4 regions of the Rhizobium sp. S96 genome follow, and region 2 is predicted to be linked to each of the others. Evidence: predicted binding sites of a transcription regulator. Region 2 holds the regulator's gene; each other region holds the start of a gene.
The links. The regulator PhoB, encoded in region 2, activates phosphate uptake and scavenging genes when phosphate is short. The targets are predictions, from matches to a motif close to TGTCATNNANCTGTCAT.
Positions count from the first base shown of each region.

Region 1 (7,927 bases), on a different contig from region 2:
GTAATAGGTCTCTTCCGCGCAACGGCGAAGGCGTAACCGATGGAACAAAGGCCCGCGATGTGGTATTATTGCAACCGGAGGAACTAGGAGGAGAATACCATGTCAACCGTCGTTGAATATTTCTCATTGTTCGATTTCTTCATCTTGGCAACGCTCATCGCCATTGTTTTTGGCGGGCTTTGGGGTCGCGAGCACGGCTGAACAGCCGGAGTGACAGCTCGATACCCTTCCACAAGCGACCGACGCCGCTAGGCGCGCGGTCGCCATGCGCGCATATTTTCCTTCGGGCAATCCAGAGGCGTCCATTCAGGCGCTTGTCAGCATTTAAGGCGATGATTCAGGCTCATTGATAAAGTGATCGGTGGTCATAATTGAACAGAGCTAATGTGTTGGGCGGTTTTTTCATTTTCGCGCTGCTGGTGATCGTGCTCCTGATTCCATTGGTGAGCATTGGAGCGCCGAATGTCGTGATGAACGGCATTTCGCCAATGGGACTGGTGCGAACAGCCAACTAAAGGCCACCGAGCGGCCCCTTCCCGGGCATTTTGCTTTGTGGAGCCTGCCTCCAATCCAAAATCCTTGGCGGAATTTCAACAACCCTCTTGCACTCGATTTCTATTCATTCTAAATGCCCGCCAACGCTTGAACAAACCAAGTGTCGTGAGGCCTCGTGGCGGAGTGGTGACGCAGAGGACTGCAAATCCTTGTACCCCGGTTCAATTCCGGGCGAGGCCTCCAACAACTTTCACCAATTAAATCAATGATTTGCCTGCGGATCACTTTGACTGCCAGGCAATTGCGTATCGCATCTTTCCTGCACGCGCTTTGATTTTCAAAGGCATGCGGCGACGCCGTCAAACACGGAACGCAGGACGCAAGAGGATTTCGGACATGATTGAACTGACCCCATCCCAGATTGCTGGACTGAAACTCGCTCGGGATGGAGATTTGTATCCTCAGCCTGCAAGCAAGTGGACACACGAGAACGCGACGGTGACCTACGCCAAGTCCGATCGCTGGAAAGAGCGTCCGCAAAAGATCAAGACCGTCACCGCGAAAACCCTGGTCGAACTTGTAGAACCAGGTCTGCTGGAACGGCGGCATGTGAGCGACGACGGCCTGACTGATGTTTACGGGATATCGATGGCTGGAAAGATCTGGCTGCTTCAGAACAAGTGACCTGAAGCGAGCCTTCCGCAATGGGAAGCGCCGATGCTGTGGCATCTGCCCAGCCTGCCCTTGCCGCCAGCGCCGATCGTAGCTGGCGGCCAAACCGCCCAAGAACTCAGCCAACGGGCCTGAAATGAATCCTGTCTTTCCCCAGGATTGAGAGTACACTACCGATATCGGCCCCAATGCGAATGGTAGAGGCCGCTTGGGAGTTGCTAAGTGCTCTTGCCGTCGAACGGAGGAGCAGCCAAATGTTGCAATCCCTTATTTCCCTATCCGACCAAAAAATCGAACTCGTGATTGACGCTGTCCGCGAATGGTGTGCGAAACATGGATTCGATATCGACAGCGGCCAAGGTCGCCGCGCGCTGACCGTTGCGATCGATCTCGTGCAGTCCCGGCGACGCGACACGTCGATCGCGAGCGAGATGGAGCAAAACCTCGCTGATTGCCTTGAATGAGGGTTCGGCACTCTGAAGCGAGGTCTTCGTTCGACAGAAAACGCTCGGGGATTAGTGATATGCGGGGTAGCGATTTCCGCGGCGGTCCAACGGTCGCCGCCTTCCGGCCGGCTTTTTGGAATCTGGTGGAACAAGCACCCTCCCTAACAGTTGAGGTTATGATCGCTGGGTCAGCCACCTGCGGTCAACTCCTGGGATAGCGGCGGACGAACGCACGCACATCCTTCGTTCGCCGTGCTCCAAAGTGCCGGCGTCCCTGCCGGGCCTGCACCCAGAACACAGGTTCGGCGGGGCGTTCTAGGATCCCAGCGCAACAAAGGCCCGTTTAGATGTGGCTCGCAGACGCAATGATGAACAGGATGTCGGAGCAACTGGCGTGGGCCGATATTCTGCTACGGATCCTGCTGACCGTGATTGCGGCATCCCTCATCGGAATCAATCGAGAACAGGGCGGCCATGCGGCCGGCTTTAGAACGACTGTCCTCGTTGGACTGGCCGCGTGTTTGGCCATGCTCCAGGCCAATGCCTAGCTGATCGTCGAGGGAACGGAGCATTCCGGCTTTCGCGCGCATGGAGGTCTTGCGTTTCGCTCTGGGCGTTCTGACCGGTGTTGGTTTCATCGGCGGCGGTGCGGTTCTTCACCGCGGCAATCTGGTCACCGGCGTCACCACCGCGGCGACTATCTGGGCCATGACAGCGATTGGCCTTTGCTTCGGTGGAGGACAGATCGACATCGTAGGCACGGCGGTCGCGTTCGTTTTCCTATCCCCATTGAAAGCGCTGGAAGATTGGTTGCCGAGGCGACATCGGGCGAAAGTCGAAGTTCTGACAGCGACAGATCTTGCTGCGGATAGCCTTGCGAAGGCGCTGGCTCAATACAATTGCGAGGTTCGGTTTACAGCGACCAGACAGGGAGCGGACGATCGCAGGATTTTCACATTCGATTTGCGATGGCGAAGTCACAGACCGGTGATGACGGAAGCGCTAGCCGGAAACTTACGAGAAAGCTTCGATGTGCTTCGTTTCGTTCTGTACGAGCACGACGTGTGAGGCCGGCCACGCAGGCTCAAATTCGGTCGCCTGCGCGCCCATGCCTCCAATCACGGCGACACACACTGGCGACGCGGGCCGTAATACGGCTGATAGGTGTTATCGTAAGCCCGATACGAGCGATAGCGGCTGTAGCACCAGTCGACGTGCGGGTTCCCGCTCGAACGAGCGTAAGGCTGCGAAGCGATCAGGCCACCGAGCAGTGCGCCGGCAGCGAGGCCGCCGATGATCGCGCCAGTATTGTCGTAGTCATGGTTGTAATGCCGACCGTAGTAGCGGTTGCCATAGTATCGGTTGTTATAGTACCGATTGTTGTAGCCGTGCCGATATCGTCCACCGCACCGATAAATGTTGCAGCCATTCGAACGATGATTGTCGACGCCTGAATCGCCAAATGTGCCGCGGCTCTGCACCGACTGCTCGTCCCGGGAGTTCTCAGCGAATGCCGGCGAGACGCCTGAAAAGGCCGTCGCCATAGCCAAAACGATTGTCGCAAGCCGTTTCATTTTCCTAGCCTTTCAACGCGATGCGAAACGATAGCGCTGTTGCGCCTATCATTTCAACGCGTTGCGGCTCTGCATGTTCCATGTCGGATCCCGCTTGTGGCTTGAAAGCAACCGCAGGCAACAAACAGAAAAAGAATCGCTCTGGTCCAATTGTGACACTTTTATTGCATGTCACGCTATTTTATGACGGGCCTCTAAAAATTAGCACACGGATGGATAGTATGCTCAGCTGGTTTCGTAAACTTCTGCCGCGAGAGGACCGGTTTTTCGACCTCTTCGCCCAACACTCGCGCACGATTGTTGGCGCGGCCGAAGCATTGAACGAATTGCTGTCGGGCAAAGACACGGAGCGTCACTGCGAACGCATCGTCGCGCTCGAGAACGAGGCAGACGACATTACCCGCGAAGTCCTGCAGGCAGTCCGCCGCAGCTTCATCACGCCGTTCGACCGGGTCGACATCAAGGATCTGATCCAGTCGATGGACGACGCCATCGACATGATGCACAAGACCGTCAAGACGATACGCCTGTTCGAGCAGAAGGAGTTCGACCCGCGCATGCAGGAAATGGGAAGCGCCATCGTCAAGGCTGCGCACCTCGTTGCCGAAGCGATCCCGCTTCTCGACCGGATCAACGCCAATGCGCCGCGCCTCACGGCGATCGCCGAAGAGGTCACGCGGGTCGAAGGTCATTCCGATGATCTGCACGACCGCGGGCTGAAGGAGCTTTTCCTCCGCCACGGCAGCTCCAATCCCATGGCCTACATCATCGGCAGCGAGATTTACGGCGAACTGGAGAAGGTCGTCGACCGGTTCGAAGACGTTGCCAACGAAATCAGCGGCATCGTGATCGAGAACGTCTGATGGATGCCACCCTCGCCTTCCCGCTGCTCGCCGGCCTGATCGCGGTTGCGTTGTTCTTCGATTTCCTGAACGGTCTTCACGACGCGGCAAACTCGATCGCCACGATCGTTTCGACGCGGGTGCTTCGCCCGCAATACGCGGTCCTGTGGGCAGCCTTCTTCAATTTCATCGCATTCCTGTTCTTCGGGCTGCATGTCGCCGAGACGCTGGGCACCGGCATCATCGACCCGGCCATTGTCTCGCCGCTCGTGATCTTTGCCGCGCTGATGGGTGCGATCGTGTGGAACATCGTCACCTGGGTCTTCGGCATCCCGTCCAGTTCCTCGCATGCGTTGGTCGGCGGCCTTGTCGGTGCAGGACTTGCCAAGGTCGGCTTCAGCTCCATCGTGTGGAGCGGCCTGCTGAAAACCGCCGGCGCGATCGTCATGTCGCCGATGATCGGTTTCCTGCTGGCGCTCTTCCTGGTGCTTGTAGTTTCCTGGATCTTTGTTCGACAGACGCCATTCGCCGTCGACCGAACCTTCCGCATCCTTCAGTTCGTGTCCGCGTCGCTCTATTCGCTCGGACACGGCGGCAACGATGCGCAGAAGACGATGGGTATCATCGCCATCCTGCTCTATTCGCAAGGATATCTTGGCGGCAGCTTCCATGTGCCTCTCTGGGTCGTGCTCTCCTGCCAGTCGGCAATGGCGCTCGGCACGCTCTTCGGAGGGTGGCGAATCGTCCATACGATGGGTTCCAAGATCACCCGGCTCAATCCGATGCAGGGCTTTTGCGCTGAAACGGGCGGCGCGCTGACGCTGTTTGGTGCGACGTGGCTCGGTATCCCCGTCTCGACCACCCATACCATCACCGGTGCGATCATCGGCGTGGGTGCTGCACGGCGCGTGTCGGCCGTACGCTGGGGCCTGGCGGGCAACATCGTGGTCGCCTGGGTCGTGACCCTTCCTGCTGCAGCGCTCATTGCTGCGGCCTTCTATTGGGCTGCGGGCCTCTTTGCCTGATCAGAGGCGGGACTTCCGCCTCTTTTCCCACCACACGGAGAAGCGCCGCCTCATCCGACGGGCGGCGTGCAGGTCGTGCGACAAGACGACGAATCCAAGTGGAATCATCCAGAAGCCGAGAATCGGCAAAAACCCCAGACATCCCCCAATAACGAGCAAACCGCCGATCGACATGCGGGCAGCGCGCGATCGTGGCAGCGGGATGCGTGTTGGACCCATAACGATGTGGCCGGTGGAATGATCGATGCCAAAGCGCCTGGCGCCTTGTTTTCCGGGGTTCGTGCGTTGGTCAGTCATCCACAGGAGATGGGGATAACCAAACTGAATACAAGCGAATGTCATTTTTTTGAAAAAACTGCTTGGCAAATCGGCCAAGCATTTGTATTAGCCCACTCACACCGCGGCGAGCGGTGATCCCTGGTAGCTCAGCGGTAGAGCATTCGACTGTTAATCGACAGGTCGCCGGTTCGAATCCGGCCCGGGGAGCCAGTTTCAAAAGGTCTGCATTGAAAAATGCAGACCTTTTTTATTTCCTGAAATCAAATGGATACGAAAGCGCGCCATCGGCGGCGCGCCCATCCTCAGTTCAGCGCAGTCGGCTCAGTCATCGCTTTTGCGATCACCGAAGCGAGCTGTGCCTGGGTGAATGGCTTTGCCAACCGCAGCAGCTTCTCGTCTCCGCCAGGGGGCAATTCCGCATAACCGGTGGCGAGCACCATTTTCATATCTGGCTGCAGCTTCCTGATTTCGGCTGCCAGCTGCGATCCGGTCATGCCGGGCATCGCGTGGTCGGTGATGATGAGATCGAACGGACCGCTGCTCTGGAAAACGTCGAGCGCCTTGCGCGCCGAGTGGGCCTCGACCACGGTGTATCCTAGGTCCTCCAGCATGAGTACGGTGTTCATCAGCACCAGAGCATCGTCGTCGACCGCAAGCACCGTCAGGGCTTGGTCTACGCTCGTCGTCGGGGCGTCACTTGGTGCTGGCTCCTTCTCCTGGCCGTCCTCGGCCACTGGAAGCCACAGCTCTGCGACCGTCCCCCTCCCAACAAAGGACCGCAGGACGAGTTTGCCGCCGGATTGTCCCATCAGGCCCTGCACCATGGAGAGGCCGAGCCCCGTCCCCTTGCCCACGCCCTTCGTCGTAAAGAATGGCGTGGTGGAGTTCTGAAGCGTCTCAGCGTCCATTCCCTGCCCCGAGTCCTCTATCGACAGGCAGACATACCCTCCGGGATTCAGCTGGGAGGCATCATTTGGACCCACCTTGACCGGGCGCGCGGATAGAACAAGGGCACCTCCATCTGGCATCGCGTCGCGCGCGTTCACGACAAGATTCAGGATGGCACTCTCAAGCTGGTTGGGGTCGGACGTTACCAACGGCAGCGCGGCGGCGAATCGGCTCTCGATCGAGATCGTGGGGCCGATCGAGCGCTGTAGCATGTCCATCATGCCCTGAATGAGATCGATGACGTCTACGGCGACCAGCTTGAGCTCCTGCCGCCGTGAGAAGGCCAGCATCCGCTGCGTGAGGCTGGCGCCGCGCTGCGCGCCCTGGATCGCATTGTCGAGCAGCGGCGTGATGTCCTGGCCGTCGGCGGCACGCTTGCGGGCGATCTCCAGGCTCCCCAGCACTGCGGTCAGCAAGTTGTTGAAGTCGTGCGCGATACCGCCGGTGAGCTGACCCACCGCTTCCATCTTCTGGGCGTGAAAAAGTTCCTCGCGCGCGCGCTCCAGCGCATTCTGCGCATTCAGCTTTTCCGTGATGTCGCGCGTTATCTTGGCGTAGCCCAGAAGGCGCCCGTCGCCGTCGCGAATGGCGTCGATGACGACACTGGCCCAGAACCGCGAGCCATCCTTGCGGACCCGCCACCCTTCCTTCTCAAACCGGCCGACGTCGGACGCTGTCTGCAGGGCCTTGCCAGGCATGTTAGCGGCCCGATCCTCTTCCGTGTAGAAGGTCGAAAAGTGTTTTCCGACGATCTCGCAGTCGGTGTAACCCTTGATGCGTTCGGCTCCCGAGTTCCAGCTCGAAACATGGCCACCGGGATCGAGCATATAGATTGCGTAGTCGGTGACGCCTTGGACCAGCAGCTGAAATTGCTTCTCGCTCTGCTGAAGCTCCGATTGAGCCGTCTTGCGTTCCGAGAGATCCTGGGTGAGGACCGCGAAACCGAGGATATCGCCCGACGCGCCCCAGACGGCGTCAATAATCGCACTCGCCCAATAGCGCGTGCCGTCCTGCCTCAGACGCCAGCCTTCGCTTTGCGAGCGACCATCGAGCCGGGCGGTGGCCAGCGCCCGCTCAGGGAGCCCCACAGCACGGTCTTCGGGTGAGTAAAAGCACAGGAAACTGCGGCCGATGATTTCGCTCTTGGAATATCCGTTCGCCCGTTCAGCGGCGGCATCCCAGCTGCTGACGCTGCCTGCGGCATCCAGGAAATAGATCGTATAGTCCGCCAGTCCCCCTACGTTATGGCGATATCGCTCATCGTAGGCGGACGCGATCGTCGCAGTCGAAGCCGTCGCTGACATGTTTCCCTCAAGGTGTTTAGCCGGTGATAACTCGGCGCTTGAAGAAAAGTTCCGCGCACCCGAAAACAAATGTGCCGCAAGGCAGGCGGAAAGCCACCTTCTGCTTGGCCAGCGAGGCTTCGGATTAGCCTTGCAATGTCTTGACCTTACGAAGATCGGGGAACAGTCTCGCCCACAAGAGCACCACAACGATTGTGCCGACGCCGCCGATCACACCGGCTGCAACCGGACCCATGATGCCCGCGAGCATGCCGGATTCGAATTCACCAAGCTGGTTGGACGTCCCGATGAAGAGCGAATTGACGGCATTGACACGGCCGCGCATCTCGTCCGGGGTCAGCA
Region 1 is NZ_JAUDRY010000015.1:23,560-31,486, reverse strand. Features, by position in the region: tRNA gene QTL94_RS17755 (tRNA-Cys) at 665-738, shown strand; gene QTL94_RS17750 (hypothetical protein) at 892-1,179, shown strand; gene QTL94_RS17745 (hypothetical protein) at 1,422-1,631, shown strand; gene QTL94_RS28480 (MgtC/SapB family protein) at 1,961-2,161, shown strand; gene QTL94_RS28475 (MgtC/SapB family protein) at 2,211-2,681, shown strand; gene QTL94_RS17735 (BA14K family protein) at 2,732-3,187, opposite strand; gene QTL94_RS17730 (DUF47 domain-containing protein) at 3,409-4,050, shown strand; gene QTL94_RS17725 (inorganic phosphate transporter) at 4,050-5,054, shown strand; gene QTL94_RS17720 (hypothetical protein) at 5,055-5,351, opposite strand; tRNA gene QTL94_RS17715 (tRNA-Asn) at 5,469-5,543, shown strand; gene QTL94_RS17710 (hybrid sensor histidine kinase/response regulator) at 5,636-7,585, opposite strand; gene QTL94_RS17705 (MFS transporter) at 7,710-7,927, opposite strand, start outside.
Region 1: the regulator PhoB is predicted to act here: its motif matches at 3,340-3,356, upstream of QTL94_RS17730 (DUF47 domain-containing protein).

Region 2 (7,927 bases):
GCAGAGCGTTCTGACCGCCGGTATCGTCATGGGCATCATGCTGATCCCGTACGTTTCCTCGCTGTCCGACGACATCATCACCGCCGTGCCGCGCGCTCTGCGTGACGGTTCTCTCGGCCTCGGCGCCACGCGTTCGGAAACGATCAAGAAGGTCGTTCTCCCTGCCGCCCTGCCGGGTATCGTCGGCGCTCTTCTGATGACCGCCTCGCGCGCCATCGGCGAGACCATGATCGTCGTGCTTGCGGCCGGTGTTGCCGCCCGCATCCAGATCAACCCCTTCGAGCCGATGACGACAGTGACGGTCAAGATCGTCAACCAGCTGACAGGCGACCTTGAGTTCACCTCTCCGCAGACGCTGGTTGCCTTCGCGCTCGGCATCACGCTGTTCTTCATCACGCTTTGCCTCAACATCTACGCGCTCTACATCGTGCGCAAATACCGGGAGCAGTACGAATGACGGATATTGTTTCCCCCGCAGGCGCAATCGTCTCCAAGGCACCGGCTCGCCGCGATATCGGCATCAAGCGCCGCTACGCCGCCGAGCGTCGGTTCCAGGCCTACGGCATCGCCGCCATCTCCTTCGGCCTGATCTTCCTCGCGATCCTGCTGACCACCGTAATCAGCAAGGGCTACACGTCCTTCCTGCAGACGGCGATCACGCTGCCGATCGAGTTCAGCGAAAAGACGCTGGACCCCAATAACAAGCGCGCCACCGATCCGTCGGTGCTGGTGGCCGCGAACTATCCCGTCCTGATCCGCGATGCGATGATCAAGACGCTCGGGATCAATGCCTCCAGCCGCCCTGACGTGCGCGACGCTTCGGCAATGATCTCCAAGGGCGCTCCGATCGTTCTCCGCGACATGGTGGTGGCTGATCCGTCGCTGATCGGCAAGACGGTCAATGTCACGCTGCTGGCCGACGCCAACATCGACTCTGCCAACAAGGGCCAGATCGATCTCAAGGTCGACGAGAAGAACCGCAAGGTGAACGACAAGCAGGTTGGCTGGATGCAGCAGCTCACGGCAAGCGGCACCCTGCACAAGCAGTTCAACACCGGCCTCTTCGTCAATGGCAACTCGAGCCGTCCTGAGGCAGCCGGCCTCGGCGTTGCTCTGATCGGCTCGCTCTATCTGATGCTGATCGTTCTCGTTCTTGCGCTGCCGATCGGTGTCGCCGCTTCGATCTACCTCGAAGAATTCGCGCCGAAGAACAAGCTGACCGACCTGATCGAGGTCAACATCAACAACCTCGCGGCCGTTCCCTCGATCGTCTACGGCCTGCTCGGCCTCGCCGTCTTCATCAACTTCGCAGGCCTGCCGCGCTCCGCGTCGCTGGTCGGTGGTCTGGTGCTGACGCTGATGACGTTGCCGACGATCATCATTGCGACCCGCGCCGCGCTGCGCGCCGTGCCGCCGTCGATCCGCGCGGCAGCCCTTGGTCTCGGTGCCTCTAAGATGCAGATGGTGTTCCACCATGTCCTGCCGCTGGCAATGCCTGGCATCTTGACCGGCACCATCATCGGCCTGGCCCATGCGCTCGGCGAAACCGCACCGCTGCTTTTGATCGGCATGGTCGCCTTCGTCGCCAATGCACCGGCCACCCCCATGGATCCTTCCACGGCACTGCCCGTGCAGGTCTACATGTGGGCCAACGAAGCCGAGCGCGCTTTTGTCGAGCGCACCTCCGGCGCCATCATCGTCCTGCTCCTGTTCCTGATCGTCATGAACCTCGGAGCTATCCTTCTGCGTCGTCGCTTTGAGCGCCGCTGGTAAACGGAGTAAACATCATGAACATGTTGACGGAAGCAGCAGTCGAGAAAGCGCTGGACCAGAAGATGAATACCATTCCGTATAAAATGATTGGCCAGGACGTATCGGTTTACTACGGCGAGAAGCGCGCGCTCTTCGACGTCAAGCTGAACATCCGCGAAAATACCGTGACGGCGCTCATCGGCCCGTCCGGTTGCGGCAAGTCCACGTTCCTGCGCAGCCTGAACCGCATGAACGACACGATCGACAATTGCCGCGTCACCGGCAAGATCACGCTCGACGGCGATGATATCTACGATCCGGATATCGACGTGGTCGAACTGCGCGCCCGTGTCGGCATGGTGTTCCAGAAGCCGAACCCGTTCCCGAAGACGATCTACGAGAACGTCGCTTACGGCCCGCGTATCCACGGCCTCGCAAAGAGCAAGGCTGACATGGACCAGATCGTCGAACACAGCCTGCAGCGTGCCGGCCTGTGGAACGAAGTGAAGGATCGCGTTCACGAGTCCGGCACCGGCCTCTCCGGCGGTCAGCAGCAGCGCCTTTGCATTGCTCGCGCCGTTGCGGTCAGCCCTGAAGTCATCCTGATGGACGAGCCGTGCTCCGCGCTTGACCCGATCGCCACCGCCAAGGTCGAGGAGCTCATCCACGAACTGCGCGAAAGCTACACCATCGTCATCGTCACACACTCGATGCAGCAGGCGGCTCGCGTTTCGCAGCGTACCGCCATGTTCCACCTCGGCAACCTCGTCGAGGAAAACGACACAGACAAGATGTTCACCAACCCGGATGACCCGCGCACCCAGGACTACATCATGGGCCGCTTCGGTTGATCTCCGGCAACGGTAACCCTCAGGACATTCAAGGATAAGCCCCATGGCATCGACACATATCTATTCCGCCTACGACGACGACCTGAAGTTCCTGTCCCGCCGTATTTCGGAAATGGGCGGTCTTGCAGAACAGATGGTTTCAGACGCTGTCCGCGCCCTGGTGAACGGCGACACGGCGCTGGCCCAGAAGGTCATTTCCGACGACGTGATCCTCGACCACGCCGAGCGCGAGATCGGCGACAAGGCGATCATCACCATTGCACGTCGTCAGCCCATGGCCGCCGACCTTCGCGAAATCATGGGTTCGATCCGCATCGCGGCCGACCTCGAGCGCGTTGGCGATCTTGGCAAGAACACTGCAAAGCGCGTCATCGCCGTGCAGAGCAGCGGCGTTCCCCGCAAGCTCGCTCGCGGCCTCGAGCACCTCTCGGAGCTGGCGCTTGTCCAGCTCAAGGAAGTTCTCGACGTTTACACGAGCCGTGCTGCGGACCGCGCCAAGTCGATCCGTGAGCGCGACGAGGAAATCGACGCGATGTACACCTCGCTGTTTCGCGAGCTGCTCACCTACATGATGGAAGATCCGCGCAACATCACCAGCTGCACGCATCTTCTCTTCTGCGCCAAGAACATCGAGCGCATCGGCGACCATGCGACCAACATTGCCGAAACCATCTACTACATGGCCACCGGTGCCCAGCCGGAAGGCGAACGTCCGAAGGACGATACCGCCAACACCGTCGGCGCAGTCACTGAATAATCGTTCCGCGACCGCGCCCCCAGGAGACCGAAACGAATGATACCTAAAGTAGCTGTCGTTGAAGACGAAGAGGCCCTGAGCGTGCTTCTTCGCTATAACCTTGAGGCCGAAGGCTTCGAGGTCGACACCATCCTGCGCGGCGACGAGGCCGAGATCCGGCTGCAGGAGCGCACGCCCGACCTTCTGATCCTCGATTGGATGCTGCCTGGCGTGTCCGGCATCGAGCTCTGCCGTCGCCTGCGCATGCGGCCGGAAACCGAACGTCTGCCGATCATCATGTTGACGGCCCGTGGCGAGGAGAGCGAACGCGTTCGCGGCCTGTCCACCGGCGCCGACGATTACGTGGTCAAGCCGTTCTCGACACCCGAGCTGGTTGCCCGCGTCAAGGCGATGCTGCGCCGCGCCAAGCCGGAAGTTCTCTCGTCGCTCCTCAAGTGCGGCGATATCGAACTCGATCGCGAAACCCACCGCGTTCATCGCAAGAGCCGCGAAGTCCGCCTGGGGCCCACGGAATTCCGCCTGCTGGAATTCCTCATGGCCTCGCCAGGCCGGGTCTTCTCGCGTTCGCAGCTTCTGGACGGCGTCTGGGGCCACGACATCTATGTCGACGAACGGACCGTCGACGTCCATGTCGGGCGTCTGCGCAAGGCGCTGAACTTCTCCAACATGCAGGATGTGATCCGTACCGTTCGCGGCGCCGGATACTCAATGGAAGCCTAGGCTTCCATCGAGCCGCCAGCAGAGCGGGCCGCTGGGGGCGTCCTGCGGGCATAGGGAACGAGCCGCCGGTGTCAGGCGTCTCGCGAAACGCTTGCCACAGCGGCGGCCAGGCCCGCCGCTGGACTGCTAAGGGGTTTGGGACCATCCTTGACCAGATCGGCAGCGCCCGCCATCGACGCCTGGGCGAGAGCAACGGCCGCGGCCCCCTCGCGGTAAGCGGCATCTGCCGCCTCGGCAATGACCGCCAGATATCCATCACGATTGCCGGCCTTGAAGAGATTCCATGCCCCCGGCACCAAGCGCACTTCGAACGCCGTTTGCGTTGCCTCGGCTGCCGTGGCGAAGAGTTGCGCCGTTGGTTCCACGGTGGTTTGAACCGCGCAAAGAACGACGACCCGGCCTCCAGCCTGAACTGCCTGTTCCGCCAAGGCAGCGTCGACGCGAAGGGTGGGAATGGACACGGTGTCGCCCAATGCGTCCACCGACGGCCCAAGGGTCGAGCATGTGAGGATAACGGCATCAGCCGTTCGACCGAGCGATCGCAACAGCGAAGCGGTTTCATGAGCAATGTCACGGGTGAGCCCACCCGAGCGTTCGGCGTCTGCGAGCAGATCGGGCCGGACCGTATGGGCAAGCGTTCCCTCGGCGAGGCCGATCTCTCGTGCCGCGGCCTCGAATACAGCAATGTTGCTGTCGGCCGTATGTAGGCAGGATATTTTCACCGCATGCTCCAGTGCGCGCGAACGCCGAACGCAACACGCATCCCCCTACAGAAACGCAGCGCGCCCGGTATGGCATGCGAGCGCTGTCCGCGTTGCGCAGTCAACAAAAAACGGGCCCGCGAAGGCCCGTTTTGCATTCCTTATCCGGCTTCCGGATCAAGCGACCCGGTTTGCAGCCTTCCGGCGCTCGTTCACCGGCTGGTATGCCATGCGCTGGTGATAGGTGCAGTAAGGCGAGGAATCCGGGGATTCACAGCCGCAGAAGTGAAAGTCGTCCTTCAGCGGATCGCCGACCGGCCACTTGCAGGTGCGTTCCGTGAGTTCCGTCAGGCCAAGGCGGCGCGAGATCGGTACGACCACGTTGGCAGCAGGACGGTAGCTGACTTCTTCGATCGCATCGATGTCGATCTCTTCCTTCAGCATCGTCGCGCCCTGCTGGCGGGTGACGGTGCGGGTGGCGGTGATCCGGGATGCATAATTCGGAGCGCGTGGTGCCGACGTGGCGCGCTTCGGCGTTCTTGTCGCCGTCGACGTGCCGCCGGCCTTGGCCCGGCCCGGCAGGCTCAAGCGGTGAACTTTGCCAATGACGGCATTGCGGCTTACACCGCCAAGTTGTGCCGCGATCTGGCTGGCGCTCAGGCCTTCGGACCACAGCTTCTTCAGTTTTTCAACGCGCTCGTCTGTCCAGTTCATGCCCCTGTCTCCGCCTTATTAGCGTTGGTGTAGGCAGAATCCTTCACCGTTGCCCCGGACGTGTCCGAGGCAAGAAACGCTTGCTCGATTTTGGTGACTAGTTCCGCCGCATGCAGTCTAGTAATTGAGTTTTAACCTAGTGTGAGGCTGACTCCGTGACAAGAGTCGGTTGAATCGCGGAGAATCGAATTTCAAGTTTTCCCCAACTTGCTGGGGCGGAGAGTCATTTATGCAACATTAATTGTTGATAGATTTAGGCGCCCTGATTGCCAGCTTGACGCATGCACTAAAACCTCAGTTTTGTTGACATTGCAGTGCGAAAAGTAAATAGTGCTGCTTGCCGCCGAAAGGCGGCATTTTTAATTTTCTGGACCCCCTTTTTAGCCGGAGTCCGATGTAGCCAATGACAGGAGATCGCGCCATGGCTGAAGCCGCGCCGCTTTATGATACCTACTCTCGTGCCCCTTTGCGGTTCGAGCGAGGAGAGGGCGTGTGGCTGATCACTGAAACTGGCGAGCGATATCTTGATTTTGGTGCCGGCGTTGCCGTGACCTCGGTTGGTCATGGGCATCCCCATGTCGTTGGTGCGCTGAAGGCGCAGGCAGACAAGGTCTGGCACCTGTCCAACATCTATGAAATCCCGGGCCAGGAAACATTCGCAAAGCGCCTGACGCAGGCGACCTTCGCGGACAAGGTGTTCTTCACCAATTCCGGCGCAGAGGCACTCGAGTGCGCGATCAAGACGGCGCGCCGCTACCAGTTCTCCAAGGGGCACCCCGAGCGTTTCCATATCATCACCTTCGAAGGCGCATTCCACGGCCGGACACTGGCAACCATCGCCGCCGGCGGACAGGAAAAGTACCTGGAAGGCTTTGGCCCCAAGGCGCCGGGCTTCGACCAGGTGACGTTCGGCGATGTCGAAGCGGTGAAGGCCGCGATCACAGCGGAAACGGCAGCCATCCTGATCGAGCCCGTTCAGGGCGAGGGCGGCATCCGTCCCGCGACCACAGAATTCATGAAGGCGCTGCGCCAGATCTGCGATGAAAACGGCCTGCTGCTGATCCTCGACGAGGTTCAGAGCGGTGTCGGACGCACGGGCAAGCTTTTTGCGCATGAGTGGTCGGGTGTGACGCCTGACATCATGGCTGTCGCCAAGGGCATCGGTGGCGGCTTCCCGCTCGGCGCCTGCCTGGCGACTGCTGAGGCGGCGTCTGGTATGAAGGCCGGTACTCACGGCTCGACCTACGGCGGCAATCCGCTCGCCATGGCGGTCGGCAATGCCGTGTTAGACGTTATTCTCGAAGACGGCTTCCTGCAGCATGTGCGTGACGTCTCGCTGGTGTTCCGCCAGGGGCTCGCCTCGCTCAAGGATCGCTATCCCGACGTCATCGAGGATGTTCGTGGCGAAGGGCTGATGCTCGGCGTCAAGGCCGCCGTGCCATCGTCTGAATTGCTGCAGGCGATCCGCGCAGCGCAACTGCTGGCGATCCCCGCCGGCGACAATGTCATTCGTCTTCTCCCGCCGCTGGTGGTCACCGCCGATGAAGCCCGAGAAGGCCTCGCCCGACTGGAGCGTGCCGCCGAAAGCGTTCGCGCTTCCAAGATCAAGAAGACGGCTTGAACGGATAGGTGCCCGGCCTGACGGCGGGCGTAATAGGTAACGACAATGGCTTCCCCCAAACACTTCCTCGATCTCTCCGCGGTATCGTCCTCCGACCTGCGGGTGATCATGAACGACGCTATTTCCCGCAAGCAGGCATTCAAGGCAGGCCAGGGCGACAAGCCGCTGGCAGGTAAGATGCTGGCGATGATCTTCGAAAAGCCCTCGACCCGTACGCGCGTCTCCTTCGACGTCGGCATGCGCCAGCTCGGCGGCGAAACCCTGTTCCTTTCCGGCACCGAAATGCAGCTCGGCCGCGCTGAAACCATCGGCGATACGGCCAAGGTTCTGTCGCGCTACGTTGATGCGATCATGATCCGCACGACGGAGCATTCCCGGCTGCTGGAGCTTGCCGAACATGCGACCGTTCCCGTGATCAATGCGCTGACGGACGACACGCATCCCTGCCAGATCATGGCCGATATCATGACCTTCGAAGAGCATCGGGGCCCGATCAAGGGCAAGACCGTTGCATGGACGGGCGACGGCAACAACGTGCTCCATTCGTTGATCGAAGGGGCTGCGCGGTTCGGCTATCGCATGAACATGGCCGTACCCCTTGGTTCCGAGCCGAAGGATCACTATCTGAACTGGGCCCGCAATGAGGGCGCCGAAATCATGCTTGGTCACGATGCTGACCGCGCGGTTGCCGGCGTCGATTGCGTGGTGACCGATACCTGGGTCTCCATGAATCAGGAACATCGGGCCCGGGGTCACAACGTCTTCCAGCCTTATCAGGTCAATTCGGCTTTGATGGCGCAGGCCGGCAAGG
Region 2 is NZ_JAUDRY010000003.1:274,689-282,615, reverse strand. Features, by position in the region: gene pstC (phosphate ABC transporter permease subunit PstC) at 1-457, shown strand, start outside; gene pstA (phosphate ABC transporter permease PstA) at 454-1,773, shown strand; gene pstB (phosphate ABC transporter ATP-binding protein PstB) at 1,788-2,603, shown strand; gene phoU (phosphate signaling complex protein PhoU) at 2,647-3,360, shown strand; gene phoB (phosphate regulon transcriptional regulator PhoB) at 3,397-4,080, shown strand; gene QTL94_RS02360 (aspartate/glutamate racemase family protein) at 4,152-4,802, opposite strand; gene QTL94_RS02355 (GcrA family cell cycle regulator) at 4,959-5,495, opposite strand; gene QTL94_RS02350 (aspartate aminotransferase family protein) at 5,917-7,116, shown strand; gene argF (ornithine carbamoyltransferase) at 7,162-7,927, shown strand, end outside.

Region 3 (7,927 bases), on a different contig from region 2:
GCCGGCCGGGACGCCGAATTCCTGTTCCGCGCGAGCGAAGACGTCGGCGTGCTGCTTCATCTTCTGGCGGCCGATATCAAGACGCGCCTGGCTCACGGTGCGCTGCGAGAATTCCAGGAAGGTCTGCTTGAACACACCCTGGGCGCGGTCGCGGCTGATCACCTTGGGATCGATCTGTGCGCCGGCAAGCGCCCTGTCGGCTGCTTCGGCGGATGCGCCGGCAGCGATCGCCTCGGCCTTGACGCCAGCCAGGAACGCGGAGAGGTCGCCATCGCAGGCAGGGGCCGGTGCGGCAGCTGCTGCGGGAGCCTGAGCGGCAGGTGCCGCTGTTTGTGCTGCAGCACCCGTGGCGATACCGGCGGCGAACAGGAGAGCGAGCGCAGAACGGCTTGCGGGCGTGCGGAACATAGCTTTAATCCTCGTCATTGCTAAAATTGCTGTCGATGTCCCAAATGATTGTGACAGAAGCAAGAAAGAAGGCGGGACGTTACTAAGAATTCGTGTCTTTGGAAACCGCCGCTACCCAGTTGTTCCAGTTCTTCGCCGAACCAGCGAACACATTAATGTCAGTCGGCCCCTTGATGCCGGGAATGACACCCGTGGATGTGTATTGCCAGAAGGCCCAGCGGCGGTCGGCATAGGTGACTTCGGGGTGCTTCGCGACCGAACGGACCCAGAAGTGATAGTCCTGGAAGTATCCGACCAGATTGTCGCGGTGGAAGTCCACGGAGGTGTAGATGATCGGGCGCTTGCCGTAATAGGCCTCGAGCCGATCCATGAAGCGCTGCAGCTGCGCGCGTACCGTCGCCGGATCCGGGCGGAGGCGGCACGTCTTGGATTCCGAGTTCCATTCAACGTCCAGCACCGGCGGCAGGCGCATGGATTCCTTCGGCACGTTGCTGATGAACCAGTCGGCTTGCTCATCCGGCGTCGAGCAGAAGTAGTAGAAATGATAGGGGGCGTGCGGGATGCCGACCGCCCGGGCACGCTGCCAGTATTCGTTGAAGCGAGAATCGACGCGATCCTTGCCTTCCGTGGCCTTGATGAAGGCGAAGGCAACGCCGGAATTCTTGACCGTCTGCCAGTCGATATCGCCCTGCCACTTGGAGATGTCGATGCCGTGAACAGGGTTCTGCTGCGGATGCTTCGGTCCGAAGTCCTGCGGATCGGTGTCCTGGAACCGGGTTTTCGGCTTTACGGACGCTGTTTCGAGATAGTCATAGCCCGACGAAGTGCAGCCGGCGAGCAAGACAGCCAACGGCAAGACGCAAAACAGGAGCCGGCGCATAGGTGTTCCATCGTAAACCGAATGATCTTTGTGCCCCACAGCTCGACCTTCGTGAAAGACGCGTCCAGCAGAGAGATGCCCCTCTTTTAATCATATCAACGTAAAAAATCGGTTAGTTTCAAGCGAAATGTTAGCGCTTGGTAATAATGCACGCCTGCCACGCGTAGCCGCCATAGACCGAAGTGAAGCGCAATTGCGCATTATTTTCAGTGGCTTGCACCTGGAGTGCCTCACGCAGGGTGGCGCGCGGCGTGACATGAAATTTGCACAGCCAAGATTTCAGGACCGCTCTGAACCAGCCGGGCAGGCGCTCCTGTTGGCCGAAATCGACGATGTGCAACTCGCCGCCGGGGTTGAGCGCGGCGATGGCAGACGCGATCGCACGCTCCCAATCGGGAATCATCGATAGCGCATAGGAGACCAGGATCCGGTCGAAACCCGTGCAGCCGAATTCGCCTGGCGTGAAAGCGGTGGCATCGGCCACGCGGAACTCCGGGACGACTGCCTTGCCGGCAAACGTCTTGCGCGCGGAGATCAGCATCTCCTGTGATATGTCGAGGCCGTAGAGGGCCGCCTGAGGGAAGTGCTGGTGCGCGAGCGCCAGGTTGCGGCCGGTCCCGCAGCCGACCTCGAGCAGGGTGCCTCCGACCGGTACATTGAGACCGCGAATGGTGCGGTCACGGCCGAGCAGGTAGTATTTGCGGGTGAGGTCATAGATATGCCGCTGGTACCTGTACATGCCGTCCATAAGGCCGGCATGATCGTCGGAGGGTGCGGTGGTCGTTTCGACTTTGCTCACGCCGTCTTCTCGTAGATGTGGAAGCCGCCATAGATCGCCGAGCGGTCTAGGGATGTGAGTTCGCGCGAGCGATCTTCCAGATAAGTCCACTGGTCGCGGAGCGCCGGCGACAGCCGTCCTTCAATGATGCTCTTTTCAGCCGCCGTGCGGAAAATGACCCGGGCGCCGCTTCGGGCCGTGCGCGTGATTTCCGTCCATAGGTCGTTCAGCTGCTGGTCCGTCATCCAATCCTGGGCATCGAGCAGGACATAGCGGTCGCGCGATGCGGCCGGTTCGCGCGCGAGCAGTTCAGTGAAGCTTGCGTGGTGAACGCCGACACGGTCGATGTTGTCGCGGATCGTTTTATAGTGCTCCGGCTTCAGATAGGTCGGCAGCGGACCTTCGCCGGCCGGCGCATAGCGGCGCGCAAACGCCTGCCAGGCGAAGTAGTTGTCGCGCATCGGGAAATGACAGGCGAGCTTTTCCAGGCGGTGGCGAAGGACGGGCGCGATCGATTGATCGGCGGCAAGGCTTGCCAGCTCGTCATACTGCTGCGGCGGAATGCCAAGGCCGAAGAGCGAGCTCTTGCGGCTGGTGATCCAGCGGACGATGGGCTTTTCAAACAGCGGAGCGATCTTCTCGTCAAAGAACTGGCGCTGTTCGCGAAGCGAGCGGGTTCTGGTGATCTCGGTGAGGTCGATGCCGTGCAGGCGCGCCAGCAGGTGGGCGGCGCCGATGAAGCGGCCGAGAAGGCCCGTCTTGTAAATGTTACGGTCGAATACGGTGATACGCCGACGTCCGAATTTGCGGCCGTTCCAGTAGCTGCGCGTGGTCTCGTCGAGGTTTGCCGCGAGAAACTGATTGAAAGCGCTGCTGTTGGTGGCTTCGTTCGGCTGGGCAAGGAAGCGCACGAGGTCGGCATGGCCAGGAAGGTTGCGGAATGCCGCGAGCTTCAGGCGATTGAGGGCGATGTGGTGCGGGTTGAGGTCGACGACGTCGATCGAGGCTGGGCTCTTGGAGAGGTAGGCGAGCATGTTGCAGCCGCCGGAGCCGATCGTGACGATACGATGGTGGGGCTGGAGCTCCATCGCCTGCATGTCCAGATCGGGGTCTTCCCAGATTTGCGGGTAGACGAGGCCGGAGAACAGCAATCCGAACAGGCGCTCCGAGAGGCCGTCCTTGGAAAGTGCCTTGTGGCGGAGAAGGGCTGCCTTGAGTTTCCGGTTCTTGCGGAAGCCGGCATCCGGTGCAAATTCCGTCATGTGAGTCTTTCACCCATTTAGCGTTCAGGGCGTTTAGCGCGCCGGGACTACAGTTTGATGACGCGGGCTGTGGACGCGATCGAGTGGGATTTTAGGAGTGCTGGCGGTGCCAACGTTCAGGGGGCTTCCGTGTCGCGTGATTTCCTGCTTCTCTAGGGCGATGGAGGAGACATATGCGACTTCTGCGACGTATCCTTAAAACACTGGCCGTTGTGGCCGTTTCCGCAATTGTCGTTGGCGCTGCCTGGCTTTTCGTGACCCTGTCGGATCTCCTCAAGGTCGGTGATGGCTATGCCGCTAAGATCATGTGTTCAAACGTCTTTATCGCTGGGCGGGATCCCGATGCGATCTTGTCCAAGGACGTTCAGGCTCCGGGCAATCCGCTGCTGAAGCTGGTTCGGGTCGATATCGATCGCGAGGAAAAGCGGGTGACGGCGCGCATCCTCGGATGGCTTGCGCCGAACTACGCGGTCTATCGTGGGACCTTCGGCTGCGCCAATGTGCCCGACGGAGACTTTGAGGCGGCGCGGCGCTCGGTTCCCGACGAACCTCGCCAGCCGCTCGCAGAACGCCGTGCGCCTTGGCCCGATGGCGATGATGTCGCCGACGACGGTGATCAGCGAATCGCAACGCTGCTGACAAGATCCGCGCTCACGGGCGAGGGGATGCGTGCCGTCGTCGTGGTTCATGACGGGCGCATCGTGGCTGAAACCTACGGTGACGGATTCGGGCCAACGACACCGCTCATCGGCTGGTCGATGACGAAGACGGTCAACGCGGCCATCCTCGGGCGTGCGATGGAAGAGCACAAGGTCGGGCTCGACGACGCAAATCTTCTGCCACAATGGGCGGGCGACTGGCGATCGAAGATCACTGTCGCAAATCTGCTGGCGATGGAGAGCGGTCTCGAATTCAGCGAAGACTATGACATCGTCTCCGATGTCACGCGCATGCTGTACTTGAATACGGATCAGACGCAGCTTCCGGCCGGCAAATTGCTGAAAGAGGCCGACAGAGGGACGTTCAACTACTCGAGTGGCACGTCGGTGTTGCTCTCGCGGGTCTGGATGGATCGCGTCGGTAACCCGCAGACCGCGTTTGACTATCCGCGGCAGGCGCTGTTCGGGCCTCTCGGCATGTCGAGTGCGGTCTTTGAGGTGGATGCGCACGGAACCTTCGCTGGCGGCTCCTACCTCTACGCAACGGCAAGGGACTGGGCACGCTTCGGTCAGTTCCTGCTGATGGATGGGAAATGGAAAGAGCAGCAGCTGTTGCCGGAGGGATTTGTCGCCATGATGCGAACGCCGACGGAGGCATCCGACGGACGCTATACGGCTGGCCAAGCATGGGCAAAGTTGCCCGGTGCTGTGACCAATGCGGAGGCAGGGCTTCCGTCCGACACCTTCTGGATGGAAGGGCATGATGGGCAGAGCACTGCGATTGTGCCATCCGCCAAGCTCGTTGTCGTCAGAATGGGACTGACGCCGTCCAGCTACAAATACACATCGCAATCACTGTTGAAGGAAATTCTGGCGGTCTTGCCGGCAGGCGATCAGTCGACCTGATCAGTAGCTGCCCTGGGCCACGTCGGACATGCCCTTGCGCTTGGCATCGTAATAGTAGCCGCGCGCATAGAGACGGACCGCATTGTCTTCGCTGCTATCCGACACCAGCCATGCGCCGCGCAGGTATTTCGCGGCGTATTTGATGTTGGTTTCCGCATCAAACAGGCCTTCCGGCTGTCCCTCGTAACCCATGGACTTGGCAGTATTGTACTTGATCTGCATCAGGCCGAAATAACCGCGCTTGTTATAGGCCTTCGGATTGTAACGGCTTTCGCGATGAACGACGCGGTGAAGCAGCGATGCCGGGACCTGATAGATCTTCGAGTATTTCTCGATGATCTTCGTGATCTCGCTCTTTTCCACAGTCGGAGCGCCATCGTCGGTGTCGTCATCGCTGAACATCGGCGGTGCTGTCGGCGGATCCATCGGGCCGGATGTGTCGAAGCCATAGTCCATCATCGCGTGCGGGGTCGTATCGATCGCCGACAGTGCGGCAATCGCGCCGTTCTGCGGTGTCGCTGCGAAAGCAAGCTGGGTAGACGGAGACGGCGTACCGGGCCGTGGCGTCGGGACGACCGACTGAATCGCGGTCATCTCGGGCGTGAGCGGAATCTGTGCATAGGCTGCGGGCTGGAGCTGGGCACCCGGTTGAGCCGGATCGGTGACCGGCATGGCGGCTGTCGCAACCGACGGCGCTATCTGATCGGCGATCGTGGACGAGGCAGGCGTGCCTTCGCCTGCGGGAATGGCTGCGAACGTCGCATCTTCGCCGGGCTTCGGTGTTGGGATGACCATTTGCTCGGCCATCAGGTCCGCCTGGGACGTGTATTCGACACTGGAGCATCCAGCCACTACGCCACACAGCATCGTGGACACGATGAAACTGCGTCTAAGGCCGGAAAATCCGATCGCTACCATACTCTCACTCTCGTGAAACGCGCCGCCCCGGCAGCGTTAAAAGTTACCAAGAACCTTATGCCCTGATTTGCCAATTAACCTATTCGTTGCTTCCCGGCAACCCGCCGGATTTCTTTACGCAGCGATACGCCGGTATCCTGCTGTAACGGCGCCCGCGGCGATCAGCAATGTGCCGCCTGTCCTGTTGACAGCGCGTTGCACGCTCGCCTTGCGGATCAGGCCACGCGCCGCGTGGGCGGCCAGTGCGTAGGTGGAGGCATTGATGGTCGCAAGAACCAGGAATGTCGCTTCCATGATCAGCATCTGGCCGAAGAAGGGCAGGGCCGGATTGAGAAATTGCGGAACGAATGCAACGAAGAAGACGATGCTCTTCGGGTTCAGGGCCGTAACGATGTAAGCATGGAGGAAGATCTTCAGCGACTTCTGCTCCGGCAGATTGTCGTTGTCAGCCATCGGCTCACTCAGGATAGGCGCCCGCCAGAGCTTGATGCCGAGCCAGATGAGATAGGCGCCGCCGATCCACTTGAGCACTGTAAAGAGCGTCGCCGATGCCGCGAGAACAGCACCGAGGCCGAACAACGATGCCGTCATCGCGGTGAAGTCGCCGAGTGCCACTCCGCTGACCGTCGCAAATGCCGTCTTCTTGCCATGCCCGAGCGCATAGGAAACGACGAGCAGGATCGTCGGTCCGGGAATGGCAAGCATAATGGCGGACGCGGCGGCGAAAGCGAGCCAGGCTTCGAGCGACATGGAATCTCCTCCTATCCATTACGATAGAAGCAAAGACACCATATCGGCCTTGCGTCAATCATGCTTCTTTGTATTTCTGCCCGATCGTGTCCATCACTTCCGCAAACCAGGCAACCGACGTATCGAAGGCCTTGCCGCCCTTGATGCGCGGGAATTCGATCGTGCGGAGCTTGCCATTCTGCGCCTCGTCGTGGCCGGTGACGCCGGAGACCTTGTTGAGGGCGCTTTCGACGGCAAGGTCGGTCATGCTCTGGATCAGGCGCAGATCGTCGGCATTTGCCGGTGCGGAGCGCGCGAAATAACCGGACTTTTGAACCAGCGAGCGTTCGGCATCCAGAAGGCTTGCGAACTGCTTCTGGAACCAGGCGCCGACATTGATCGTGTCGATCTTGACGTGGCCGAAAGCGTCGCGCTTGACGGTATCGCCGGCTGCTTCGCGCTCGGCGACGATCGCGTCGAGGCAGGCGCCTTCCGAGACGAACACCGTTGCGTGGCCGGTCCGGTCCATGACCTCCTTCAGGCGCGCGGCTTCCTGGTCGAGGTCGAAGACCGTTTCCGGCAGGTAAACGGCATCGATGCTCTTCATCTTGGCATTGGTCATGAAGCCATCGACATATTCATAATGCTTGGTGCGCTGCAGGTAGGCGCGGGCGGTGGCAGCCGTCAGCCAGCCGCAATGGCGTCCCATGACTTCATGAATGATCAGCGTGCGCGGCGCGGCCGTCTGCTCGTTGCTGACATTGTCGAAGAAATGAGCACCGACTTCGGCCGCGGTCCATGCGCCGAGCGATTGCCGGATCGGAACAACGTCGTTGTCGACCGTCTTCGGCAGGCCGACGACGGTCAGATTGTAGCCGTTTGCGGCCAGATAGGCAGCAAGGTCGGCGGCGGTGGTGTTGGTGTCATCGCCACCGATGGTGTGGAGGATGGTGACGCCATCGTTCGCAAGGCGCTCGGCGGCGACGCGCAACGGGTTTTCGCCTTCCTTGACCAGTCCGCGTTTGACGCAGTCGGCGGCGTTGGTAAGCTTGACGCGGCTATTGCCGATCGGCGAGCCACCATAGCGGTGCAGGAGAGGGGCCTTTTCCCGCATCTCGGGGGTGATCTTGATGCTGTCGCCCAGCAGTACGCCCTGGTAGCCGGAGCGATAGGCAATCAGCTCGAGGTTGGGAGCTACGTCGCTGTAGCGTTCGATAAGGCCGCCGACGGCGGAGGAGAGACAAGGGGCCAGGCCTCCGGCCGTGAGCAATGCGACTTTCTGTTTGGCCATGATCTCTCCTCGATCGTATCTGCACTGTTATGTGCGGCGTAGGTAACGCATGGATGCGGCAGGGAAAGAGACCTGTAAAGTGTTGTTTCTATGAAA
Region 3 is NZ_JAUDRY010000009.1:60,844-68,770, forward strand. Features, by position in the region: gene QTL94_RS11295 (lytic murein transglycosylase) at 1-408, opposite strand, end outside; gene QTL94_RS11300 (glycoside hydrolase family 25 protein) at 491-1,288, opposite strand; gene QTL94_RS11305 (class I SAM-dependent methyltransferase) at 1,419-2,087, opposite strand; gene QTL94_RS11310 (BtaA family protein) at 2,084-3,328, opposite strand; gene QTL94_RS11315 (serine hydrolase domain-containing protein) at 3,502-4,893, shown strand; gene QTL94_RS11320 (transglycosylase SLT domain-containing protein) at 4,894-5,811, opposite strand; gene QTL94_RS11325 (LysE family translocator) at 5,926-6,561, opposite strand; gene QTL94_RS11330 (pyrophosphate--fructose-6-phosphate 1-phosphotransferase) at 6,620-7,831, opposite strand; gene QTL94_RS11335 (DMT family transporter) at 7,920-7,927, opposite strand, start outside.
Region 3: the regulator PhoB is predicted to act here: its motif matches at 3,375-3,391, upstream of QTL94_RS11310 (BtaA family protein).

Region 4 (7,927 bases), 290 kb from region 2:
GGCAAAAGTCATGAACGATGTCCGCTTTCTTCGCAGGAAAAAGGGCGGCTTGTTACGGCCGCCCTCCAACTATCAGGATCGATCAACCGCCGATGGCAGCCTTGCGAGCGTCGATAATGGCGTTGTAGAAATCGGCCTGAACCTTGGTGTAGCCGTGGTAGTCGCCGCCTTCGATGGCTGCGAAGCACTTGGCGTCGGTCTCAGGCAGCTTCATGAAGAAGTCGGTGAGCTTTGCCTGCCACTCGGTGCCGAGTTCGTTGCGAACAACGAGCGGGCCGTTCGGGATCAGCGGCGAGCGCCAGACTTCAACCAGCTTGTTCGGGTCAACGGTGCCCTTGTCGACAGCCTTGCGGAAGGTGCCGGAGGTGTAGCCGTCCTTGAAGTCGCCGATGCCCGAGGAGTCGTCAACAGCGATGTCGACCTTGCCGTCGTAGGCAGCGAGCAGGTTGTTTTCGTGGCCGCCGTTGAACTGCGTGGAAGCGAAGTACTGGTCATTCGGCATGCCAGTGTCCTTCGGAATCTGCGTCAGCGGAATGAGGTAGCCCGAGGTGGAGTCCGGATCAGCGTAGCCGAGCTTCTTGCCCTTGGCGTCCTTCATGTCCTTGATGCCAGCGGACTTCAGGGCGAGACCGATCGAGTGGTAGCCGGTCGAGCCGTCCTTCTGAACGGTCGTCAGGATCGGGGTAACGGCCTTCTCGTCCTTGATAGCGATGGCAGCGTAGCCGGAAGCGCCGAGTTCCGCGAAGTCGAGCGTGCCGCCGAGCAGACCCTGGATAACGCCGTCATAGTCGGCAGCCGGGAAGAGCGAAACCTTCTCGAAGCCGAATTCAGTCTTCAGGTGGTCAGCTAGGCAAGCGTAGTTGCGCAGGCGGTCGGCTTCGTTTTCGCCGCCGAGAATACCAACGCGGAATTCCTTGAGGTCTGCAGCATGCGAGACGCCGGCCAGCGCAAACAGCGCCGTCGCGGCAAAGAGTGCTTTCTTCAACATTGTTCTCTCCTGATTGACCGGTGTCCCCGGCGATCTTTGCTTAAGAAGAAGTGCGCCCATAACGCGGGCTTACGATCCGAGGCCGCCCCTCTCAGAGACCGGCCAGCGCCAGCGGTTGCAAGCCGGCGGATTGATTGGCGGCAACAGCCGCGGGAATGTTGATCGAGGTCGAAGTCATCGTCTCGTCGATGCCGGCGCCGTCCTTGTCGGTGCCGTAGATCTGCTTGACGGCATCGGCGGTCAGTTCGGACGGCTTGCCATCGAACACCACCCGACCGGCGGCCATGCCGACAATACGTTCGCAATAGTTGCGCGCCGTATCGAGCGTATGAAGGTTGGTGATGACGGTGATGCCTTCGCGCTCGTTGATGTCGCGCAGCGCGTCCATGACGATCTTGGCGTTGAGCGGGTCGAGCGAGGCGATCGGCTCGTCGGCAAGCACCATCTTCGGGTTCTGCATCAGGGCGCGAGCGATCGCCACGCGCTGCTGCTGGCCACCCGACAGCGTGCCGGCCATCTGCAGGGCCGTCTGTTCGATGCCGAGGCGCTCGAGGGCGGCAATCGCGTGGATGCGCTCTTCGCGGGTGAAAAGGCCGAGCAGGCTCATCGTGGTCGAGCGATGATTGAGGCGGCCTAGCATCACGTTGGTCAGCACGTCGAGGCGCGGAACGAGATTGAACTGCTGGAAGATCATGGCGCAATCGCGCTGCCAGTTGCGCAGCGCCTGGCCGCGGAGCCTCGAGACTTCGACACCGGCGAAATGGATCGAGCCCGAGGTCGGTTCCTGCAGGCGGTTGATCATGCGCAGAAGCGTGGACTTGCCGGCGCCGGAACGGCCGATGATGCCGACCATCTGCCCCTGAGGAATGTCGAGCGTCACGGAATCAACGGCTGTCTTCTTTCCGAAACGGCGGGTGACATTCTTCAGTTCGAACATCATGCTCTTCCTCATAGTCCAGATGCGATATGAGGGAGTGCATTAGTCCTGCTTCATGAAGCTCCAATGTCAGTTTTGTGTAACCTCTGTCACAATCGGGCTCGGTCAAATTCATTTGTGACAGCGCGCAGATGCCCTTTGCATCGCGCCGACGAGACAGTTCCAATCGATAGGAGACGCTAGCAACTTGGGGTAGCCTCATCACGACAACGACCACAACGGACATCGAAATGGCTTCGCCCACGCCCCCACCCAAGATGAAACTCTCAAGATTGCGTGACATTGGCTGGTCCACTTGGGACCCTATCGGGCTTTTGCCTACAGGAAGCAAATGGGACGAAGGCGACAACCGATCATTCGCGGACGAATACGACGACTATCTGATCGAAGCTGCGGGACGATTGCGACGGGGTGCATCGGATATCGACGTCATCGGCTACCTTATGAGCATCGAAGCCGATCACATGGGCTTGGGAGCGCAGTCCGACGCCCATGCCAGGGCTCGGTCGCTCGTCACCGCTATCCGTGCGGATGCAGAGCTTTGGACGTACGAGAAGTAGGTCCTGTGCCGGTGTGCACCAAAGATCACATCGGGGGTGTTGCGCCATCGAGGCCGACGGCGAGGCGATCGGCAGCGAGCGCATTGTCTCCGCTGCTCGTCCCCTGGGCGGAGACGGCGGCGCCGGGCTTGAGGTCGTCCCGTGTGGCCGGCGCAAGCGCCACGATCTTGGTGCCGGCCGGGATATTGATCTTCCGTTCGCCACCCTTGTAAGCCAGCGTCACGGTTTGGCCGTTGACGTCCTTGACGGCGTTGGCGACCGTTGCGTTGGTCATGGAACCGTTCGGCTTCACGCTCCAGGGCCGGTCGCCTTCGCCGGTTCCCTTCATCGAAGCCGGGAAGATCACGACCTGGACCGCGCCATTGATGCCGCTGGCGGTCGGCTCGGAGCCGATACCGACGAAATCGCCGGTTTTTATATCGGCGGCGGCTGCGTTCTTGACACCGAGCACCGTCAAGCCGGACGCCATGGTCACGGCGATGTCGTGGCCATCCGGCCCCTTTATCTTCAGTGTGTCGCCATCGAGATTTTCGACGGTGCCGTGAACGCGAACCCTGTCGGCCGCATTGGCGCCATGCAGCGCCGACAGCCCGATCGCGGCGCCGGCGGCAAGCGAAAGAACGATCTTCGTGAGGTGATTGCGCGTCATGGTGCTCTCCCTGGGACTGCCGCTCGGCACGCAACTGGCGAAAATGCTGCCGAAGGGATGCGATCTTCGATTGGCCGCGACTTTATCGCCGGTGCGCGACAGCGGCCAATCAAAGAACGGTGAGGCACCCCATCTGGCGGAAGGGCAGAGTGTTGTGCGGCAATGCTGGAGATCGACGCCTCGCCTGCCCTCAGCGCTTCTTCTGAAGGATCTTGTTGCCGCGCGGTCCGGTCATCTGCGGCGTGTTCTTGCGGTTTTCCGCAAGCAGGGTGCGCCAGCGCGCCAGACGCTCGGTCGGCAAGGCGCCGGCGTCGACAGCCGCCTGCACGGCGCAGCCGGGTTCGTGGTCATGGGTGCAATCGCGGAAGCGGCAGTGCGGGGCGAGTTCGGTGATCTCGGAGAACACCAGATCGATACCCTCGGCCACATCGCTGACGTGCAGCGTACGCATTCCCGGCGTATCGATGACCCAGCCACCGCTGGCCATGGCGTGCAAGGAGCGCGCGGTGGTGGTGTGGCGTCCCTTGGCGTCGCGCTCGCGGATGCCGCCGGTTTCCTGCGACCCCTCGCCCGACAATCCGGCGAGGGTGTTGACCAGCGTCGACTTGCCGACGCCGGAGGAGCCGATCAGCGCGATGGTTTGCCCAAACTGGCACCAGGGCGCCAACGCAGCCACCGCATCCTCATTCTTGGCGTTGAGCACGACCACCGGAAGGTCTCGCTGCAACGCCTTTGCCTGCTCCTCGTATGTCTCGGCGTCAGACACCAGATCAGCCTTGGTCAGCACGATGACCGGCGCCGTCCCCGCCTGATTGGCGAGCGCCATGTAGCGCTCCAACCGGGCCACGTTGAAATCGGCATTGCAGGAGGTGACGATAAGCAGCGTATCGACATTGGCGGCGCCGAGTTGTTGGTGCTGTCGACCTTCGGTGCGGCGCTGCAGCAGCGTCCTGCGTTCAAGCCGGCGAACGAGGGCATGATCATGCGGCTTGGCGACCACCCAGTCGCCGACCGCGAACTCGCCGGTGTTGACCTGATGAGAGATACCAAGCCGGATCAGGCCGGTCGGCGAGGCGACGCTGAGACGGCTGCGATGCACCTCGGCGACGCGCCGCGGCACGAGATCCTCTTCGGCCGGCTGCAGCTGCTCGGCAAAGAACTCCGACCATCCCAGCGATTCCAGGAATGCCGCTTCGGTCTCTGCTGTCAAAGGTTCACCAAGGCGTGTGGCGTTTCGTTCACTGTGTTCTCTCCAGGGATGGTTAGGCGTTGCGGCGACAATGACATTATCTGCCGATGAGCGGAACCTTGGAATTCAAAGATATTCGCCTTGCCGGGCCGCTCGATCCCGGAATGCGGGTTGAGATGGCTTCTGGCAACGGCTATCAGGGCGGCAACCAAAGCGGATCCCACCGCGAGCAACAAGGCGCCCAGCTGCATGACCCCAGATTTTCTTGTCACCCATTCCGGTGGCTTCCATGCCGATGAACTGTTGTCCAGCGTCATCCTCACCCGGCTTTTCCCGCAGGCGCGACTGGTGCGCAGCAGGGCGCCGGAGTGGATCACGGCGGGCCCAGACCGCATCATCTACGACGTCGGTGGCGCGTATGACGCTGCCGCACAGATATTCGATCACCACCAGCGCGGCGCGCCGCTACGCGAAGACGGCCAGCCGTACAGCTCGTTTGGATTGATCTGGAAGCACTATGGCCGTGACTATCTGGCCGCCTCCAACCTTCCGGAAGCGGATATCGAGGCGGTCCATGCCGGCTTCGATGCCGGTTTCGTGTTGCCGATCGATCTGGTGGACAATGGGGCGCTGAGCCCGTCCGGCCCGCTGGCGGCGCTGACGCTGCCGGCCTTGCTGGAGACGCTGAAGCCCGCATTCGACGAGACCAATCCGGACGCCGACGACCGCGCCTTCCACGCTGCGCTGGCGGTTGCCCGCAGCTTCGTCGAGGCGAGTATCGGCAAACGCGCCGCAAAACTGCGTGCCGAAGCGCTGGTGCTCCGTGCCATCGAGGAAACGGGCGAAGGCCGCGTTCTCGAGTTGCCGATGGGAATGCCCTTCCGGCCCGCCATCGTGAAGGCAGGCGCCGATCACCTGCTTTTTGTTGTCCATCCCCGCGACAAGGACTGGTGCCTGACCGGCATCCGCCGTGGCGACGAAGGGTTCGAGTTGCGGGCGGATCTTCCTGTCGCCTGGGCCGGTTTGACCAATGGGGATCTGGAAGCGGTTTGCGGCGTCGCCGGTGCAAGCTTCTGCCACAATGGCCGCTTCATCGCTGCCGCAAGGACCCGCGAGGCCGCGCTCGCCATGGCCGAGCTGGCGGTCGCAGAGGCTACCGCCGCCTAGGCCCATCGAACGCAAGAAACGGGTTGAATTCGAAACGCTGAAGTAGGATTCTTGGGGACGGTCGAACGTGGAGACCAGCCTCATGGCTCAGATGGTACACCAGTATCTCATCTTCGAAACCGCTGCCGGCTTTTGCGGCATTGCGTGGAACGATGTCGGGATCACGCGCTTTCAATTGCCCACCAAGGCAGCGGACGCCACCGAGCGCCTGCTGGTTCGCCGCATCCCTGGCGCTGAGAGCGGCAACCCGCCGCCCGATGTCGCTGACGCGATCCTTAACGTGAAACGCTATTTTGACGGCGAGGAGACCGATTTCACCGGGATTACGCTCGATCTTGAAGAACAGGACGCGTTTTTCAGGCGGATCTACGACGCCGCGCGCAAGATCGGATGGGGCCATACCACGACCTACGGAGCGCTCGCGAAGGAGCTCGGCGCCGGTCCGGAAGCGGCGCGTGATGTCGGGCAGGCGATGGCGAAGAATCCCGTCGCGCTGATCATTCCCTGCCATCGCGTGTTGGCCGCTGGCGGCAAGATCGGCGGCTTTTCCGCTCCCGGCGGATCGACGTCCAAGGCGCGGATGCTGGAACTCGAAGGCGTTCGCCTCACGCCGCCGGCGCCTGCACAGCAAGCCCTTGATTTCTGATCGGTCGTCAGAGGCTTGCCGCACCGCGTGCAGCCTGGTCATATTGACCTGAGAGGACGCGCATCAGTCCTGCAAGCCGACTAATATCCGCCTCATCAAGATGCAGTGTCCTGGCGTCGGCGATGAGCAACGCTTCGCGCATTTCCCCATAACGGTGGCAAGCCGCCGCGCCCTTTTCGGTGACTTTCAGGGTCTTCTCCTTGCCGCGCCGACCGGTCATGATCAGCCCGTTACCCTGCAGCTTCTTGGCCGCATAGGTGACGATGTGTGTGTCCTCGATGTTGAGCATCACGCAGAGATCCGAGAGCGATTTTTCACGCTGGCGATGGTTGGTCGCATGCAGGATGAGCACCTCCATATGACCAAGGCCCGGATAACCCGCGGCCGTCATGCATCGAACAATCCAGCTGTGAAAGGCATTGCCCATCACCGTCAGCGCGAATTCGAGTTCGGACAATGCCGGCATTGCACCTTCGGCAAGGTGCGACGACGAAACGATCGGACCGATTGAAAGCTGCGGTTCCTTCATGACATCCTTCACTGACAGAATATCGATAATTTATTGACATAATGACCGCAAAAGCCGCCTATGTCATCCGAGCATCGGATTTTAAAAGCAGGATGGCTGAGATGAGCGGCAAGTGGGACTTCTGGATCGATCGCGGCGGAACCTTCACGGATGTCATCGGCCGCGCCCCGGATGGGGCACTGCATCCCGTCAAGCTGCTGTCTGAAAACCCGGAGGTCTACCGGGACGCGGCAATCCAGGGCATTCGCACGCTCATGGGGCTCGCGACCGGCGAGCCGATCCCCACTGGTCGCATCGGCGACGTCAAGATGGGCACCACGGTTGCCACCAACGCCCTGCTGGAGCGCAAGGGCGATCGCGTTCTGCTGCTCATTACCCGGGGTTTTCGCGATGCGCTTCGCATTGCCTATCAGGCACGCCCGGACATTTTTGCCAAAGAGATCATTCTCCCCGAGCAGCTCTACGACCGCGTCATCGAGGTAGACGAGCGGGTTTGCGCCGACGGCCGCATCGAACGGCCGCTCGACCTCGCCTCGGTCGAGGCCGAAGTGGCCCGGGCGAAGGCCGACGGCATCGACGCGGTGGCGATTGTCTTCATGCACGCCTGGAAATTTCCAGAGCACGAATTGCAGATGGCGGCCCTCTGCCGGAACGCCGGTTTTGGACAGGTGTCCGTGAGCCACGAGGTTTCGCCACTGGTCAAGCTCGTCGGCCGGGGCGATACGACTGTTGTCGATGCCTATCTCTCGCCAATCCTCGGCCGCTACGTGCGGCGGGTGGCTGAGGAACTGGGCGTCGATGTCGAGCGGCTGGATGGCGACGGCGAAACGTCGCCGCGCCTGATGTTCATGATGTCCTCTGGCGGGCTGACGGCGGCCGAGCTGTTCAAGGGCAAGGATGCGCTGCTATCGGGGCCCGCGGGCGGTGTGGTCGGCATGGTGGAAACGGCAAAGCTTGCCGGCTATGAGCGCGTCATCGGCTTCGACATGGGCGGGACATCGACCGACGTGGCGCATTACGATGGCGAGTACGAACGCGCGTTCGACACCGAGGTCGCGGGTGTTCGCGTCCGCGCGCCGATGATGCGCATTCATACGGTTGCAGCAGGCGGCGGCTCCATCCTTCATTTCGAGGCGGGGCGCTTTCGCGCCGGGCCGGATTCGGCGGGCGCCAATCCGGGGCCTGCCTGCTATCGTCGCGGCGGCCCTTTGGCCGTCACCGACGCCAACGTCATGCTCGGAAAGCTGCAACCAGATCTTTTT
Region 4 is NZ_JAUDRY010000003.1:568,458-576,384, forward strand. Features, by position in the region: gene phnE (phosphonate ABC transporter, permease protein PhnE) at 1-12, opposite strand, end outside; gene phnD (phosphonate ABC transporter substrate-binding protein) at 83-988, opposite strand; gene phnC (phosphonate ABC transporter ATP-binding protein) at 1,080-1,925, opposite strand; gene QTL94_RS03795 (hypothetical protein) at 2,156-2,485, shown strand; gene QTL94_RS03800 (hypothetical protein) at 2,511-3,134, opposite strand; gene rsgA (ribosome small subunit-dependent GTPase A) at 3,325-4,344, opposite strand; gene QTL94_RS03810 (MYG1 family protein) at 4,573-5,490, shown strand; gene QTL94_RS03815 (methylated-DNA--[protein]-cysteine S-methyltransferase) at 5,573-6,136, shown strand; gene QTL94_RS03820 (winged helix DNA-binding protein) at 6,144-6,665, opposite strand; gene QTL94_RS03825 (hydantoinase B/oxoprolinase family protein) at 6,767-7,927, shown strand, end outside.
Region 4: the regulator PhoB is predicted to act here: its motif matches at 1,981-1,997, upstream of phnC (phosphonate ABC transporter ATP-binding protein).